3 regions of the Streptomyces sp. NPDC052040 genome follow, and region 2 is predicted to be linked to each of the others. Evidence: predicted binding sites of a transcription regulator. Region 2 holds the regulator's gene; each other region holds the start of a gene.
What was found. Region 2 encodes HrcA, which represses chaperone genes, less so after heat shock. Its sites were predicted from a motif close to TTNGCACTCNGNNNNNCNGAGTGCNAA; they were not measured.
Positions count from the first base shown of each region.

Region 1: the regulator HrcA is predicted to act here: its motif matches at 993-1,019, upstream of groES (co-chaperone GroES).
Region 3: the regulator HrcA is predicted to act here: its motif matches at 4,329-4,355, upstream of groL (chaperonin GroEL).

Region 1 is NZ_JBIUBV010000009.1:59,014-64,593, forward strand. Features, by position in the region: gene ACIHAA_RS19460 (polysaccharide deacetylase family protein) at 1-877, shown strand, start outside; gene groES (co-chaperone GroES) at 1,166-1,474, shown strand; gene groL (chaperonin GroEL) at 1,622-3,247, shown strand; gene ACIHAA_RS19475 (SDR family NAD(P)-dependent oxidoreductase) at 3,432-4,205, opposite strand; gene ACIHAA_RS19480 (MOSC domain-containing protein) at 4,295-4,969, opposite strand; gene ACIHAA_RS19485 (LysR family transcriptional regulator) at 5,049-5,580, shown strand, end outside.
Region 2 is NZ_JBIUBV010000002.1:400,216-405,795, reverse strand. Features, by position in the region: gene ACIHAA_RS07900 (16S rRNA (uracil(1498)-N(3))-methyltransferase) at 1-453, opposite strand, end outside; gene ACIHAA_RS07895 (nitronate monooxygenase) at 450-1,526, opposite strand; gene dnaJ (molecular chaperone DnaJ) at 1,660-2,796, opposite strand; gene hrcA (heat-inducible transcriptional repressor HrcA) at 2,797-3,813, opposite strand; gene ACIHAA_RS07880 (MBL fold metallo-hydrolase) at 4,008-4,754, shown strand; gene ACIHAA_RS07875 (DUF3097 domain-containing protein) at 4,801-5,580, shown strand, end outside.
Region 3 is NZ_JBIUBV010000003.1:362,206-367,785, forward strand. Features, by position in the region: gene ACIHAA_RS10000 (trehalose-6-phosphate synthase) at 1-424, opposite strand, end outside; gene ACIHAA_RS10005 (glucosyl-3-phosphoglycerate synthase) at 535-1,506, opposite strand; SAM riboswitch class I at 1,706-1,862, shown strand; gene thrC (threonine synthase) at 1,881-3,161, shown strand; gene ACIHAA_RS10015 (MoaD/ThiS family protein) at 3,158-3,433, shown strand; gene ACIHAA_RS10020 (cold-shock protein) at 3,884-4,087, shown strand; gene groL (chaperonin GroEL) at 4,517-5,580, shown strand, end outside.

The DNA of each region.
Region 1 (5,580 bases), on a different contig from region 2:
GTCGGGCCGCCGCCCCGGCGCCCTCCGGGCGCCGTACGGGCCCGCCCACCCGGGGAACCGTCGGCCGAGAGAGCGGCGCAGGCTGCGCGCGACGGCCGCCGGAGTGCTCGCCGCGGTGCTGCTGTCCGGCTGCGCCCAGTCCGTCGACCCCATCGAACGGCTCGGCAGGAAGGCGGCCCAGGGGGTCCAGCAGAGCCGAGCACCCCGGGAACACGCCTACCGGCACTGGGGCCTGCCCGCCCCGCTCGCGCCCGCGCCGCGCCCGTACCGCGCGCCGGGACGGGCGGACGGGCGCCTCCCCCGGGTGCTCGACCGTGTCCCCACCCGCGACCGGGTGGTCTTCCTGGTCTACGGCGACGGGCCCGAGGACGACCCCCGGTTCGCCGCGATGATCCGCGAACTGCGGCTGCCGGTCAGCGTGTTCCTCACCGGCCGCGCCGCGGGCCCCCGCCGGGCCCGCGTGGCGCGGCTGCGGGCCGCGGGCGCGGCCATCCAGAACCAGACCCTGGACCGCGCCGCGCTGCGCGGCCGCCCCTACCGCGAGCAGCGCGCGGAGATCTGCGGCCAGCGCGACCGGCTGAGGGCGCGGCTGGGCGTGCTGCCCCGGCTGCTGCGTCCGCCGGGCGGCCGGTACGACCGTACGACGCTTCGGGCGGCGGCGGCCTGTGGCATCAAGGCGCTGATCCTGTGGCGCCCCGCCCCGGGCGTCCGCACCGGCCGCCGCGGCGGGGGAGCGGCGGGGCCCCGCGCGGGTGACATCGTGCTGGCCCACGACACGGGCCGCGCATTCTCCTCGCCGACCGTCGAGACGACCCGCCTGCTGCGCCGTATCCAGGCAAGAGGTTTCGCGGTCGGCCGGCTGGAGGACTACCTCTAGGGAGGACCGCCTCCAGGGAGGACCCGGACCTCTTGTGGGCGCCGCCGCTGCGGGCTCCCCGGGTGCTCTGCGGGCCCCCGCGGAGCCCCTCGCATCCGCGCCGCGCAAGCGTCAATTGGCACTCCGCTTGACCGAGTGCTAATCGCGGTCATAGTCTCGGCTCTGGCACTCACCGTTGGAGAGTGCCAACACAGCGACGGGCAGGTCCGGCACCCGCGACGACGGATCCACCTGGTCGCCACCTCAGACAGTTAACCCCGTGAGATCTCCGAAGGGGGAGGTCGGATCGTGACGACCGCCAGCACCAAGGTTGCCATCAAGCCGCTCGAGGACCGCATTGTGGTCCAGCCGCTGGACGCCGAGCAGACCACGGCCTCTGGCCTGGTCATCCCGGACACCGCGAAGGAGAAGCCCCAGGAGGGCGTCGTCCTCGCCGTGGGCCCGGGCCGTATCGAGGACGGCAAGCGCGTCGAGCTCGACGTCAAGGTCGGCGACGTCGTGCTCTACAGCAAGTACGGCGGCACCGAGGTGAAGTACAACAACGAGGAGTACCTCGTTCTCTCGGCCCGCGACGTGCTCGCGATCATCGAGAAGTAATTCACCGAAGCACACTGCTTTGAGCTGCGCCCCTGGTCCCGCGAGCCTTCAACAGCCGGGCGCCGGGGGCGCGGTTCGTTCTTCACCGTGGTGACGGCCGCACCGGGAGGGCGGCCGGGCACCGCAACGAGAGGACTGAAACGCTCCATGGCGAAGATCCTGAAGTTCGACGAGGACGCCCGTCGCGCCCTCGAGCGCGGCGTCAACAAGCTTGCCGACACGGTCAAGGTGACGATCGGCCCCAAGGGCCGCAATGTCGTCATCGACAAGAAGTTCGGCGCCCCGACCATCACCAACGACGGTGTCACCATCGCCCGTGAGGTCGAGGTCGAGGACCCCTACGAGAACCTCGGTGCCCAGCTGGTGAAGGAGGTGGCGACCAAGACCAACGACATCGCTGGTGACGGCACCACCACCGCCACCGTGCTCGCCCAGGCGCTGGTGCGCGAGGGCCTGCGGAACGTCGCCGCGGGCGCGTCCCCGGCCGCCCTGAAGAAGGGCATCGACGCCGCGGTCAAGGCCGTCTCCGACGACCTGCTCGCCACGGCCCGCCCCATCGACGAGAAGTCCGACATCGCCGCCGTGGCCGGGCTGTCCGCCCAGGACCAGCAGGTCGGCGAGCTGATCGCCGAGGCGATGGACAAGGTCGGCAAGGACGGTGTCATCACCGTCGAGGAGTCCAACACCTTCGGTCTCGAGCTGGACTTCACCGAGGGCATGGCCTTCGACAAGGGCTACCTGTCGCCGTACTTCGTGACGGACCAGGAGCGCATGGAGGCCGTCCTCGACGACCCGTACATCCTGATCCACCAGGGCAAGATCGGCTCCATCGCGGACCTGCTGCCGCTGCTGGAGAAGGTCATCCAGGCGGGTGCCTCCAAGCCGCTGCTGATCATCGCCGAGGACGTCGAGGGCGAGGCCCTGTCGACCCTCGTCGTCAACAAGATCCGCGGCACCTTCAACGCCGTCGCCGTGAAGGCCCCCGGCTTCGGCGACCGCCGCAAGGCGATGCTCCAGGACATGGCGGTCCTCACCGGCGCGACCGTTGTCGCCGAGGAGGTCGGTCTCAAGGTCGACCAGGTCGGCCTGGACGTGCTGGGTTCCGCCCGCCGCGTGACGGTCACCAAGGACGACACGACCATCGTCGACGGCGGCGGCCGGTCCGAGGACGTCGCGGGTCGCGTGGCCCAGATCAAGGCCGAGATCGAGACCACCGACTCCGACTGGGACCGCGAGAAGCTCCAGGAGCGCCTCGCCAAGCTGGCCGGCGGCGTGTGTGTGATCAAGGTCGGCGCCGCCACCGAGGTGGAGCTGAAGGAGAAGAAGCACCGTCTGGAGGACGCCATCTCCGCGACCCGCGCCGCGGTCGAGGAGGGCATCGTCTCCGGTGGCGGTTCCGCTCTGGTGCACGCCTCCAAGGTGCTCGAGGGCGGCCTCGGCAAGCAGGGCGACGAGGCGACCGGTGTCGCCATCGTCCGCCGCGCGGTCGTCGAGCCGCTGCGCTGGATCGCCGAGAACGCGGGCCTCGAGGGCTATGTCATCGCCTCCAAGGTCGCCGAGCTGGACAAGGGCCAGGGCTACAACGCGGCCACCGGTGAGTACGGCGACCTGATCAAGGCCGGCGTCATCGACCCGGTCAAGGTCACCCGCTCCGCCCTGGAGAACGCCGCCTCCATCGCCTCCCTGCTGCTCACGACCGAGACCCTGGTCGTCGAGAAGAAGGAAGAGGAGGAGCCGGCCGCCGCTGGTCACGGCCACGGCCACGCCCACTGACGGCGGACACCTCTGCGAACCGAGGCCCGGCACTCCCTCCCCGAGGGGGCGCCGGGCCTCGGCGCGTCCCGCCGGGCCGACGGCAGGACATGAAGCGGCCGAGCGGCCGGGCACATCGCCCCACCCGGGAGGCCGAGCGGCCGGGCACGTCGCCCCACCCGGGAGGCGACGTCACCGCCGCCCGTCACTGCGGCCCGTACTTGCGCCCCGTCCGGGAGGTGAGGCCGCCCAGCAGTGCGCGCGGCGTCACCTTCACCACGCCCATCAGTGCCTTGTACCGGGGGTCCGGAATGGACAGCGTTTTGCCGCGCGCCAGGTCCGCGAGCGCCGAGGCCACCAGCTTGTCGGCGTCCAGCCACATCCAGCCCGGGATGTTGTCCGTGCCCATCCCGGCGCGCTGGTGGAACTCGGTGCGGACGAAGCCCGGCGCCAGCGCCATCAGCCGTACGCCCGACCCGGCCAGGTCCCGGGCCGCGCCCTGGGTGAACTGCACGACCCACGCCTTGGACGCGCCGTAGGTGCCGCGCGGGACGAAGGCCGCGACCGAGGCCACGTTCACGATGCCGCCGCGGCCCCGGGTGCGCATGGCCTCGGCGGCCGCGCCGGTCAGCCGCAGCACGGCCTCGCAGTGCACCTTCAGCATCCGCAGCTCATCGGCCATCGGCACGTCGAGATAACGGCCCTTGTTCCCGAAGCCCGCGTTGTTGACCAGCAGGTCGACCGGGTTTCTGAGGTCGGACAGACGCGCGGCCACCGCCTCGATGCCCTCGTCCGAGGCCAGGTCCGCGGCCAGCACCTCCGCCTCGACGCCATGGCGGTCGTGCAGTTCCGTCGCCTGCTCGCGCAGCCGCTTGGTGTCCCGCGCCACCAGCACGAGGTCATGGCCGTCGGCGGCGAGCCGCCGTGCGAACGCGGCGCCGATGCCCGCGGTCGATCCCGTAATCAGAGCCGTTGTCATGCGCCAACGATAGTGACCCGGAGCGGCCGGGTCCGCCTGCCGGACCGGGGACTTCACCTACCGTTCGGCCAACCTCCGCACGGGCCCGGTCAGTTCCCCGGGGCCTGCTGGCGGGCGTACTCCCGGGCCGACTCGGCGACCCCCGCGTGCAGCGCGTCGCCCGCGGCCAACAGGGCGGGCAACAGCCGCCGTTCCGTGGTCGAGGCCCGGAACTGGAGGGCGACCGTGATGTCGTGGCCGGGCCGGTGCACGACCTCCACGGCGTCGCCCACCCTGATCTCGCCCGGCTCGATCACCCGCAGATACGCGCCGGGAGAGCCCTGCCGGGTGAACCGCCTGACCCAGCCGCGCTCGCCCAGATGCTCCTGGAAGGTGCGGCACGGTATCCGCGCCGAGGTCACCTCGAGGACCACCTCGGGCCCCACCCGCCAGCGCTCGCCGATCCGCGCGCCGGACACGTCGAGCCCCTCCGTGGTGAGGTTCTCGCCGAAGCAGCCGCTCGGCAGCTCCCGGCCCAGCTCCCGCTCCCAGGCGTCCAGGTCCTCGCGGGCGAAGGCGTACACGGCCTGGTCGTCACCGCCGTGGAAGCGCAGATCGCACACCGCGTCACCGGCCACCCCGCTCGCGCCGGTCCCCCGGGGCCCCGGCGCGGCCACCCGCACCGGTCCGTCCACGGGCCGCTTGTCGATGCCGGTCAGGCCCGCCGACTGGTCCGTATGGGGGACGGCCCGGGCGCGGCCCACGTTCACAGAGAGAAGCTTCATGCCCGCACGGTAGGCGATCGGGGTCAAAGCGTCGAAGAGGAATGTGCCGTCGTACCCAAGATGCGCTTATGCTCGGGGTGTGATCGAGGCCCGCCATCTCCGAGTGCTGCGCGCCGTGGCCGCCACCGGGTCCTTCTCGGCGGCGGGCCGCGAGCTGGGCTGCACCCAGCCCGCCGTCAGCCAGCAGATGAAGGCGCTGGAGACGTCCGTCGGCACGCCGCTGCTGGTCCGCACCGGCCGTGAGATGCGCCTGACCCAGGCCGGGGAGGCGCTGGTGCGGCACGCGTCGGGCATCCTCGCCGGGCTGACAGCCGCCGAGGAGGAGGTGGCAGCCATCGCGGGGCTGCGGGCGGGCCGGGTCCGGCTCGTCTCCTTCCCCAGCGGCAGTTCCACGCTCGTCCCGACCGCGCTCGCCGCGCTGCGCGCCGCCCACCCCGGAACCCGGGTGTCCCTGGAGGAGTCCGAGCCCCCGCAGTCCGTCGAGAAGCTGCGGGCGGGCGACTGCGATGTGGCGCTCGCCTTCCGCTACGAGGGCGCCGCGGGCGCGGAGGAGTGGGACGACCTCTTTGTACGCCCCCTGCTCACCGACCGGCTGGTCGCCCTGGTGCCCG
Region 2 (5,580 bases):
GGCCACCTCGGGGAAGCGCGTCCGGCGGGACTGCTTGCCCGCCTCACGGGCAGTGGCCCGCCACTTGCCGAGCGCCTTCAGCCCCCGCTCGCCCTTCCACTGGGTGATGCAGCGGGAGGCCGCCCAGGGCACGATCGCGTCGACGCCGACCTCGGTCATGGTCTCGACCGCCACTTCGCCCCGGTCGCCCTTGGGCAGGGCCTGGACGACGGTGATACGGGGCGTCCCCGGCGGCTCCTCACAGAGCGCGGCCACCCGGACGATCAGCCGGTCCTTGCCCTCGGTGGCGAGGACCTCGCACTCGGCGCGGTGTCCGGCGCCGTCGGTGAGCACCACGGCCTCCCCGGGCCGCAGCCGCTTCACCGAGACCGCGTGGCGCCCCTCGGGGCCGTCGAGCACGAACTCGGGCCCGGCGCCGTCGAGCCGGTCCACGACGAAGACGGGCGCGGTCACCGTCCGCCGCCCCGCGCGGCCAACGACCCGGCCGCCTCCGCGAGTTCCGCCGCCAGCACCTCCACCAGCCGCCCGGCGGGCAGCTCGCGGGCCAGGCGGTGGCCCTGGCCCGCCCACAGCGCCATGCCCTGCGGGTCGTTCGCCTTGGCGGCCGCCTTGCGCAGCGGCGAGGTGAGGTGGTTGATCTCGGGGTAGGCCACGGGCGCGTACGGGCCGTGCTCCCGCATGAACCGGTTGACCAGACCGCGCGCCGGGCGGCCGGAGAAGGCGCGGGTCAGCCCGGTCCGGACGAACAGGGGGTCGGTCAGGGCCCGCTTGTGCAGGGGGTGGGCGCCGGACTCGGGGGTGGCGAGGAACGCGGTGCCCAGCTGGGCGGCGCTGGCGCCCGCCGCGAGCACGGCGGCGATCTGGCTGCCGCGCATCAGACCGCCGGCCGCCACGATCGGGATCCGCACGGCCTCGCGGATCTGGGCGACCAGGGAGAGCACTCCGATGCCGGAGCCGTCGTTCTCGGCGCTGTCGCGGTGGGTGCCCTGGTGGCCCCCGGCCTCGACGCCCTGGGCGATCACCGCGTCGGCGCCCGCCTCCTGCACTGCGAGGGCTTCCTCTGCGGTGGTGGCGGTGACCAGGGTGAAGGTGCCCGCGCGGCGCAGCGAGTCGAGGACCGAGGGGGCGGGGATGCCGAAGTGGAAGGAGGCCGCCGGGACCGGGTCGTCCAGCAGGACGGCGAGCTTGGCGTCGTAGCCGTCGTCGCGACCGCTGTCGGGGTCGCCCAGCTCGGTCTTGTACCAGGCGGCCTCACCGGCGAGCTGCTCGGCGTAGACCTCGACGGAGGCCGGGTCGGCCTGGTCGTGCTGCGGCATGAACACATTCACACCGAAGGGGCGGCCGGTGAGGCCGCGGAGCTGTTTGATGTCCTGGTACATGCCGTCGGCGGTCTTGTACCCGGCGGCGAGGAAGCCCAGCCCGCCGGCCTCGGAGACGGCGGCGGCCAGCTGCGGCACGGCGACACCACCCGCCATGGGGGCCTGCACGATCGGATGGCGGAGGAGATCGGTCAGCACGGAGGACATGACGGCATGTTGTCACGTCCTTCGAACAAGTCCGAATCCGCCCTTCCCCTGGCATGTGCCAGAGGAATAGCCCGGATCGGGGGACGGCCGGTGTCCTCAGGGCCTCCCGGCCCCGGCCGCCCCGCCGTCCGCGTCAGCGTCCGTTGAACGCGTCCTTCAGCCGCGAGAACAGCCCCTGCTGGCCCGGCTGGAACTGGCCCTGGGGCCGCTCCTCGCCGCGCAGCTGGGCCAGCTCCCGCAACAGGCGCTCCTGCTCGGGGTCCAGCTTCGAGGGCGTCTGCACCTCGACATGGACGATCAGATCGCCCCGGCCGCCGCCGCGCAGATGGGTGACGCCCCGGCCGTGCAGCGGGATCGACTGCCCGGACTGGGTGCCGGGGCGGATGTCGACCTCCTCCATGCCGTCCAGCGTCTCCAGCGGCACCTTGGTGCCGAGGGCCGCGGCCGTCATCGGCAGAGTGACGGTGCAGTGCAGATCGTCGCCGCGGCGCTGGAAGGTCCGGTGCGGCAACTCGTGGATCTCCACGTACAGGTCACCGGCGGGACCGCCGCCGGGGCCGACCTCGCCCTCGCCCGCGAGCTGGATCCGGGTGCCGTTGTCGACACCGGCGGGGATCTTGACGGTGAGGGTCCGCCGGGAGCGCACCCGTCCGTCGCCCGCGCACTCCGGGCAGGGGTTGGGGACGATCGTCCCGAAGCCCTGGCACTGGGGGCAGGGCCGGGAGGTCATGACCTGGCCCAGGAAGGACCGGGTGACCTGGGAGACCTCACCGCGGCCGCGGCACATGTCACAGGTCTGCGCGGTGGTGCCGGGTGCAGCGCCCTCGCCGTTGCAGGTGTTGCAGACGATGGCCGTGTCGACCTGGATGTCCTTGGTGGTGCCGAAGGCCGCCTCGTCGAGTTCGATCTCCAGCCGGATCATGGCGTCCTGGCCCCGGCGGGTGCGCGAGCGCGGACCGCGCTGCGACGCCGTGCCGAAGAAGGCGTCCATGATGTCCGAGAAGTTCCCGAAGCCGCCTGCGCCGAAGCCGCCCGCGCCTCCGCCGCCCGCCTGGGACAGGGGGTCGCCGCCGAGGTCGTAGACCTGCTTCTTCTGCGGGTCCGAGAGCACCTCGTACGCCGCGTTGATCTCCTTGAACCGCTCCTGCGTCTTCGGATCGGGATTGACGTCCGGGTGCAGCTCGCGAGCGAGCCGGCGGAACGCCTTCTTGATCTCATCCTGCGACGCGTCGCGGCGCACGCCGAGTACGGCGTAGTAGTCCGTGGCCACTTAAGACTCCGCCAGGATCTGTCCGACGTACCGTGCCACCGCTCGTACCGCTCCCATCGTTCCCGGGTAATCCATGCGGGTCGGTCCGACCACGCCGAGTTTCGCTACTGCCTCGCCGCCCGAACCGTAGCCCACGGAGACCACCGACGTGGAGTTGAGTCCCTCGTGAGCGTTCTCATGGCCGATACGCACGCGCATGGCCGGATCCTGCGCCTCACCCAGCAACTTGAGGAGGACGACCTGCTCCTCCAGCGCCTCCAGGACGGGCCGGATGGTGAGAGGGAAGTCATGCACGAAGCGGGTCAGATTCGCGGTGCCGCCGATGATCAGGCGCTCCTCGGTCTCCTCCACCAGGGTCTCCAGCAGGGTGGAGAGCACGATGGAGACCGAGCCCCGGTCCTCCGGTTCGAAGACCTCGGGGAGGTCCTGCACCAGGGGCGGGACATCCGCGAAACGACGGCCCGCGACCCGGCTGTTGAGCCGGGCCCGCAGATCTGCGAGTGACGTTTCTCCAAACGGCGCGGGGCAGTCGATCACACGCTGCTCGACCCGGCCGGTGTCGGTGATCAGCACCAGCATCACCCGCGCGGGCGCCATCGACAGCAGCTCCACATGCCGCACCGTGGAACGGGTCAGCGACGGATACTGCACGACGGCGACCTGCCGGGTGAGCTGCGCCAGCAGCCGCACCGTGCGCGCCACGACGTCGTCGAGGTCGACGGCGCACTCCAGGAAGTTCTGGATGGCGCGGCGCTCGGGCGGGCTCATCGGCTTGACGGCCGCGAGCTTGTCGACGAAGAGGCGGTAGCCCTTGTCCGTGGGGATGCGTCCGGCGCTGGTGTGCGGCTGGGCGATGAAGCCCTCGTCCTCCAGCGCGGCCATGTCGTTGCGGACGGTGGCCGGGGAGACGCCCAGGTTGTGCCGTTCGGTCAGGGCCTTGGAGCCCACCGGCTCCTCGGTGCCCACATAGTCCTGGACGATGGCGCGCAGCACTTCGAGCCTGCGTTCACTGAGCATGCGCACACCTCCAGTGTCTGTCCCCTCGGCGCTTCCCCTGGCACTCTGCGCGGGTGAGTGCCAGCATCCCCGCGCCAAGTGTACGGCCGTGGGGTACGCCCGCGGCAAGGCCGGTGCCCCGTGCCGTGCCGACCTGTCCCGACCTGCCCCGGGGTGTCCCACCGGGGCAGGTCGGCAGCGGATAGCGTCGTGCCATGACGGTCAGGTGGGAAGAGTCGGGGTGGGAGGCGCTCGGCGCCCGGGCCGGGCGCACCCGGCTTCCGGGCTGGGACTGCACGGCGGGACTGGTGGTCGGCGAGCACGGCGCGCTGATGATCGACGCGGGGTCGGGCCCGGGCGAGGGCGCCCGGCTGTGCGCCGATGCGCGGCGGCTGCTCGCACCGCTCGGCGGGGACCGGCGTGTGACACATCTCGCGTTCACCCACCCGCACTTCGACCATGTCTTCGGGGCCGCGGCGTTCGCGGACGCGGAGGTGTTCGGGGCGGTCGGCGTGGACGCGGTGCTGGCCTGCGAGCGGGACGCGCTGGTCGCCGACGCGGTGCGGCACGGGCTGGATGCGGCCGAGGCGGCGCGGGCCGGGGAGGCGCTGGTCCGCCCGCGCCATCCGGTCTGCGGGGAACGGATGCTGGACCTGGGCGGGGTGCGGGTGCTGCTGGCGAATCTGGGCCCGGCCCATACCGCCCACGATCTGGCGGTCTTCGTCCCCGGCTCGGTCCCCGGTGAGCGGGAGGTGGTGTTCTGCGGCGACCTGGTGGAGGAGTCCGGGGAACCCCAGGCGGGCCCGGACGCGGTCCCCGCGCGCTGGCCCGCGGCCCTGGACCGGCTGCTCGCGCTGGGCGGCCCGGACGCGCTCTACGTACCGGGGCACGGCGCGGTGGTGGACGCGGCGTTCGTCCGGGCGCAGCGCGACGAACTGGCGGCCCGTTTCGGCGTGTCGTGACGCCTTCCGCGCCGCTCGCGGCCCCGCTTCTCCTATCGTCATCCGAATGCGCCAGTACTCGCCCGATCTGACCCCGCCGTGGAAGAAGTCCGGCCCGGTGCCGGAGATCCCGGCCGACCCCGGTCTGGTGGTCGAGGAGCCGGGCACCGGGTTCTGCGGTGCGGTGATCCGCTGCGAGGCGGGCACGGTGACCCTGGAGGACCGCTTCGGCAAGCACCGGGTGTTTCCGCTGGAGCCCCGGGGGTTCCTGCTGGAGGGCAGGGTGGTGACCCTGGTGCGCCCGTCGGCCGCGCCCGCGCGCCCCACCCGCACGGCATCGGGTTCGGTGGCGGTCCCGGGGGCGCGCGCGAGGGTGGCCCGCGCGGGCCGCATCTATGTGGAGGGCCGCCACGACGCAGAACTCGTGGAGAAGGTGTGGGGCGACGACCTGCGCATCGAGGGCGTGGTCGTGGAGTATCTGGAGGGCGTGGACGATCTGCCGTCGATCGTGGCCTCCTTCGCGCCGGGTCCGGACGCGCGGCTGGGCGTACTGGTGGACCACCTGGTGCCGGGTACGAAGGAGTGGCGCATCGCCCAGTCGGTGACCAGCGAGGACGCGCTGGTCGTCGGCCATCCGTACATCGACATCTGGGAGGCCGTGAAGCCGTCCTCCCTGGGGATCCCCGGCTGGCCCCGGATCCCGCGCGGCCAGGACTGGAAGAAGGGCGTGTGCCGGGCGCTGGGCTGGCCGGAGAACACGGGGGCGGCCTGGCAGGGGATCCTGGCCCGGGTGAACTCCTACAAGGATCTTGAGCCGGAGCTGCTGGGGCGGGTGGAGGAGCTGATC
Region 3 (5,580 bases), on a different contig from region 2:
CCAGTGCCTCGGCGAACGCCCGGTTGTAGGCCTCGTAGGCCGCCCACTGCCGCCGGAACTCGGCATCGAACACCGGTTCCAGGGGTGTCTGGTAGAGCATGTGGTGGACGAACCACAGCACCGAGTTGGCGATGCCGTTGTACGCGTCGCCGTGCACCTGCGCGTCGATGTCGAGCATCCGCACGCGTTGGCCGCCGCTGTCGGCCGGGTCGAGCCTGCCGCCGGTGCGCCGCACCGCCTCCCGGTCGCCTTCGTTGAGCGCCGAGCAGACCCACACCGCGTCCGCGTCGGAGCCGATCGCCGAGAGGCCGGAGACCAGTCCGCCCCCGCCGCGCTTGGCGGTGAGGCGGCCCGCCCCGTCCAGCGCATACGAGACCGGACCGCGGTTGGACGCCACCAGAACGGAAGCCGCATTCGAAGCCATGCCACGAAACCTAGCCCGCACCCAAAACGCTCAAACGTTCCCTCCAGCCGTCCGCGGAACCGTATACAACGACCCCACGCCCCGGGCGGCCGCCGCGCCCCCCCGGCCGTTCAGGCCGCCCAGCGCTGTGCGTACTCCGCGATCTCCGCCATCGGTGGCCGCTCCTCCGTGTCCACCGAGTACGTCCGTGGCTCGAAGCCGCCCTCGACGCGCTCGAACTGGGTGAGGGCGGGGCGCACCAGATGGCCGCGGGCCAGCCGCAGTTGGGCGGTGCGGTAGATCGCCGCCGCCATCCGGCCCAGCGCCTGGCCGTCCTGGTGGCGGTGCAGCCGGACCCCGACGTCGACCTGGGCCAGGGCGTCCAGGCCGACCAGGTGCAGGGCGTCCACCAGCATGCCCAGCTCCACTCCGTAGCCGACCGGGAAGGGCAGCCGTTCCAGCAGGGAGCGGCGCGCGGCGTACTCCCCGCCCAGCGGCTGGACGAAACCGGCCAGTTGCGGCCAGTGGAGGTTGAGCAGCGGGCGCGCCATCAGCTCGGTGACCCGGCCGCCCTGCCCGGCCCCCGCGCCGGGGGCGGCGCCCTCGCCGCCGAGGGCCAGCGGCCGGTCGTACATCGCCTTCACCAGGTCCACGCCCGGGTCGGTGAGCAGCGGGCCCACGATCCCGGAGACGAAGTCCGAGGAGAACTCCCGCAGATCGGCGTCCACGAAGCAGACGATGTCCCCGCGGGTGACCAGCAGGGAGCGCCACAGCACCTCGCCCTTGCCGGGCACGGCCGGGATGCGCGGCAGGATGGCATCGCGGTGCACCACCGTCGCCCCGGCCGCCGCGGCCACCTCGGAGGTGCGGTCCGTGGAGCCCGAGTCCACGACCACGATCTCGTCGACCAGCGGGACCTGCCGCATCAGGTCGTGGCGGATGACGGCGACGATCTCGCCGACCGTCTCCTCCTCGTTCAGGGCGGGCAGGACGACGCTGACCGACGAACCCGAGGCGCGCTTGGCGGCCAGGATCCGGTGGAGCGGGCGGTCGGTCACGGACCAGGAGCGGGCGCTCAGCCAGCGCTCGACTTCTTCCAGCACGGTCCCCGGCTCCTCTCATGGGGTTCGTCTCTTCGGGTTCATTTCACGGGGCGTGCCCCGTGGGGTTCACGAGTGATCCATCTCGCGGTTCGGACGGCAGTCTCAACTGTCCTGGCCTTCGGTTACAGTCTTGAACAACGCCGGTGACCATCGCATGTCGTAGGTCGCCGCCGCTCGTACCAGTGAAACAACTGCATACCGCTCATCCAGAGGGGCAGAGGGAAACGGCCCGATGAAGCCCCGGCAACCCTCCAGTCGGTACTCGTAGACCAGTTCTGATCGTCTTCGCGAGGCTCCCGGCTAGGGAAGGTGCCAAATCCGTCTCACGGCGAGATGCGTCGTGAGGAAGATGAGGAGAAGGGGCCTCGCCTGTCATGGCTGTGCAGACTGTCACCAGCATCACCCGTTCCGTGGATCTCGGACCCGCCGCCGCCCTGTCCTGTCGCGAGTGCGGCCACCGGGTACCGCTCGGCCCGGTCTTCGCCTGCGAGGAGTGTTTCGGCCCGCTGGAGATCGCCTACGACTTCTCGGGCCACGACACCGAGGAACTGCGCCGGCGGATCGAAGCGGGCCCCGCGAACATCTGGCGCTATGCGCCGCTGCTGCCGGTCCCGGCGGACGTCGCCGACCGGCCGAATCTCAACCCGGGCTGGACCAAGCTCGTCAAGGCCGACAACCTGGCCCGCGAGCTGGGCGTGACCGGCGGCCTGTATGTGAAGGACGACTCCGGCAACCCGACGCACTCCTTCAAGGACCGCGTGGTCGCGCAGGCGCTGGAGGCGGCGCGCGTCTTCGGCTTCACCACCCTCTCCTGCTCCTCCACCGGCAACCTGGCGGGCGCGGTGGGCGCCGCGGCGGCCCGGGCCGGTTTCCGCTCCTGCGTCTTCATCCCGCACGACCTGGAGCAGGGCAAGGTCGTCATGGCCGCGGTCTACGGCGGTGAGCTGGTCGGCATCGAGGGCAACTACGACGATGTGAACCGCTTCTGCTCGGAGCTGATCGGCGACCCGGCGGGCGAGGGCTGGGGCTTCGTCAACGTCAATCTCCGTCCGTACTACGCGGAGGGGTCCAAGACCCTGGCGTACGAGATCTGCGAGCAGCTCGGCTGGCGGCTGCCGGACCAGATCGTGGTCCCGATCGCCTCCGGCTCCCAGCTCACCAAGATCGACAAGGGGCTGCGGGAGCTGATCGCGCTCGGACTGGTCGAGGACCGGCCGTACACGATCTTCGGCGCACAGGCCGAGGGCTGCTCGCCGGTGTCGGCCGCCTACAAGGGGGGCCACGACGTCGTCCGCCCGCAGAAGCCCGACACGATCGCCAAGTCGCTGGCGATCGGCAACCCGGCGGACGGCCCCTATGTGCTCGACATCGCGCGCCGCACCGGCGGGGCCGTGGAGGACGTGACGGACCCGCAGATCGTCGACGCCATCAAGCTGCTCGCCCGCACCGAGGGCATCTTCGCGGAGACGGCGGGCGGGGTCACCGTGGGCGTGACGCGCAAGCTGATCGAGAACGGGCTGCTCGACCCGGCGAAGACCACCGTCGTCCTCAACACCGGCGACGGCCTCAAGACCCTGGACGCGGTGGCGGGCACCGGCCTCACCGCGACGATCCGACCGACCCTGGACTCCTTCCGAGAGGCTGGCCTCGCATGAGCGTGACCGTTCGCATCCCCACCATCCTGCGCACCTACACCGGCGGCGCGGCCGAGGTCGCCGCCCAGGGCGGGACTCTCGCCGAGGTCATCGCCGACCTGGAGCAGAACCACACCGGTATCGCCGCCCGCGTTCTGGACGACCAGGGCAAGCTGCGCCGCTTCGTCAATGTGTACGTCAACGACGACGACGTCCGCTTCGAACAGGGTCTGGACACGGTGACGCCGGACGGCGCGGGCGTCTCCATCATCCCGGCGGTGGCGGGCGGCTGACGGCCGCGCGCCCCCCTTCGGTCGTTACCCTGAGTAAGGGTAATCACCGGGAGTTCATCGAATTGCCCTCTCCGGGAGAAAGCGGAGGGGGCAATTCTGCATGGTTGAGCGCGGTACAGTTGGGGAACCCGCTCCCGATTTCCCGGTCCGACAACCGGACTCCCTGCCGCCAGTTCGGCGAGAAGTAGCCAAAGTAGGCAGGCGTTTTGCGCCATCCGCTCCTTTTGTCGGGCCTGACTTGCCCTGAAGTCGGGTGAATTCTCCGTACATTCCCGACCGGTCGTGCCCGGATTTCTCGTCCGATTGACCTGTTGCAGAGGGCAGTTGGACAGATACATTCAGCCGCGGTCGACGCGTTCCGGCGCACGCCCCCAACCGTTGGGGGGTGAGGTCTGACCCGGATCCGCGAAGTGTGGATCTGTGCAAGGGCCAGTAATAGGGGAGTTAGGCATGGCTCAGGGCACCGTCAAGTGGTTCAACGCGGAGAAGGGGTACGGCTTCATCGCGGTCGACGGTGGTGCGGATGTATTCGTCCACTACAGCGCGATCCAGATGGACGGCTACCGCACCCTGGAAGAGGGCCAGCGGGTCGAGTTCGAGATCTCGCAGGGTCAGAAGGGGCCGCAGGCGGACATGGTCCGTCTGGCCGGCTGAGGTTGCGCGCCGACGACTGAACAGTTCGACGTGTCGAGGGGCTCGTATCCCATGGGGGTACGAGCCCCTCGGTCTGTCCGGCACATGACAGGCACGCGCGGAGGCCCCTGCGGAGGCCGCTGTCCGGACCGCTGTAGAAGCCGCCGCGGAGGTCCCCCCATCGAGCCCTGCTTCGCGGAGCACCTTGCGCCCTCCCGTCACCCGACCACCTCCCCCCATCGAGCTCCGCTTCGCGGAGCACCTTGCACTCTCGGGGGTCGAGTGCTAATCATTGGCGTTAGCACTCTGAAGGTGAGAGTGACAAAGAAGGACCGGGTCGGTGAGGCCGCGGGACCGGGTGGGGCAAGGAACCACCGGGCCGGGGCCGTCCGTCGCGGGCGCGGGCGCGGTCCGAAGTAATCACCCCCAGTCCTGGAGGGACCACTTCACATGGCCAAGATCATCGCGTTCGACGAGGAGGCGCGGCGCGGCCTCGAGCGCGGCATGAACCAGCTCGCGGACGCCGTCAAGGTGACGCTCGGCCCCAAGGGCCGCAACGTCGTCCTCGAGAAGAAGTGGGGCGCCCCCACGATCACCAACGATGGTGTGTCCATCGCCAAGGAGATCGAGCTCGAGGACCCGTACGAGAAGATCGGCGCCGAGCTGGTCAAGGAAGTCGCCAAGAAGACGGACGACGTCGCCGGCGACGGTACGACCACCGCGACCGTGCTCGCCCAGGCGCTGGTCCGCGAGGGCCTGCGCAACGTGGCCGCCGGTGCCAACCCGATGGCTCTGAAGCGCGGTATCGAGAAGGCCGTCGAGGCCGTCTCCGCCGCCCTGCTGGAGCAGGCGAAGGATGTCGAGACCAAGGAGCAGATCGCTTCCACGGCCTCCATCTCCGCCGCCGACACCCAGATCGGCGAGCTGATCGCCGAGGCCATGGACAAGGTCGGCAAGGAAGGCGTCATCACCGTCGAGGAGTCCCAGACCTTCGGTCTGGAGCTTGAGCTCACCGAGGGCATGCGCTTCGACAAGGGCTACATCTCGGCGTACTTCGCCACCGACATGGAGCGTATGGAGGCCGTCCTCGACGACCCGTACATCCTGATCGCCAACTCCAAGATCTCCTCGGTCAAGGACCTGCTCCCGCTGCTGGAGAAGGTCATGCAGTCGGGCAAGCCGCTGCTGATCATCGCCGAGGACGTCGAGGGCGAGGCCCTGTCGACCCTGGTCGTCAACAAGATCCGCGGCACCTTCAAGTCCGTCGCCGTCAAGGCCCCGGGCTTCGGCGACCGCCGCAAGGCCATGCTCGGCGACATCGCCATCCTCACGGGCGGCGAGGTCGTCTCCGAGGAGGTCGGCCTCAAGCTGGAGAACGCGACCCTGGACCTCCTGGGCCGCGCCCGCAAGGTCGTCATCACCAAGGACGAGACCACGATCGTGGACGGCGCCGGTTCCCCGGACCAGGTCCAGGGCCGTGTGAACCAGATCCGCGCCGAGATCGAGAACAGCGA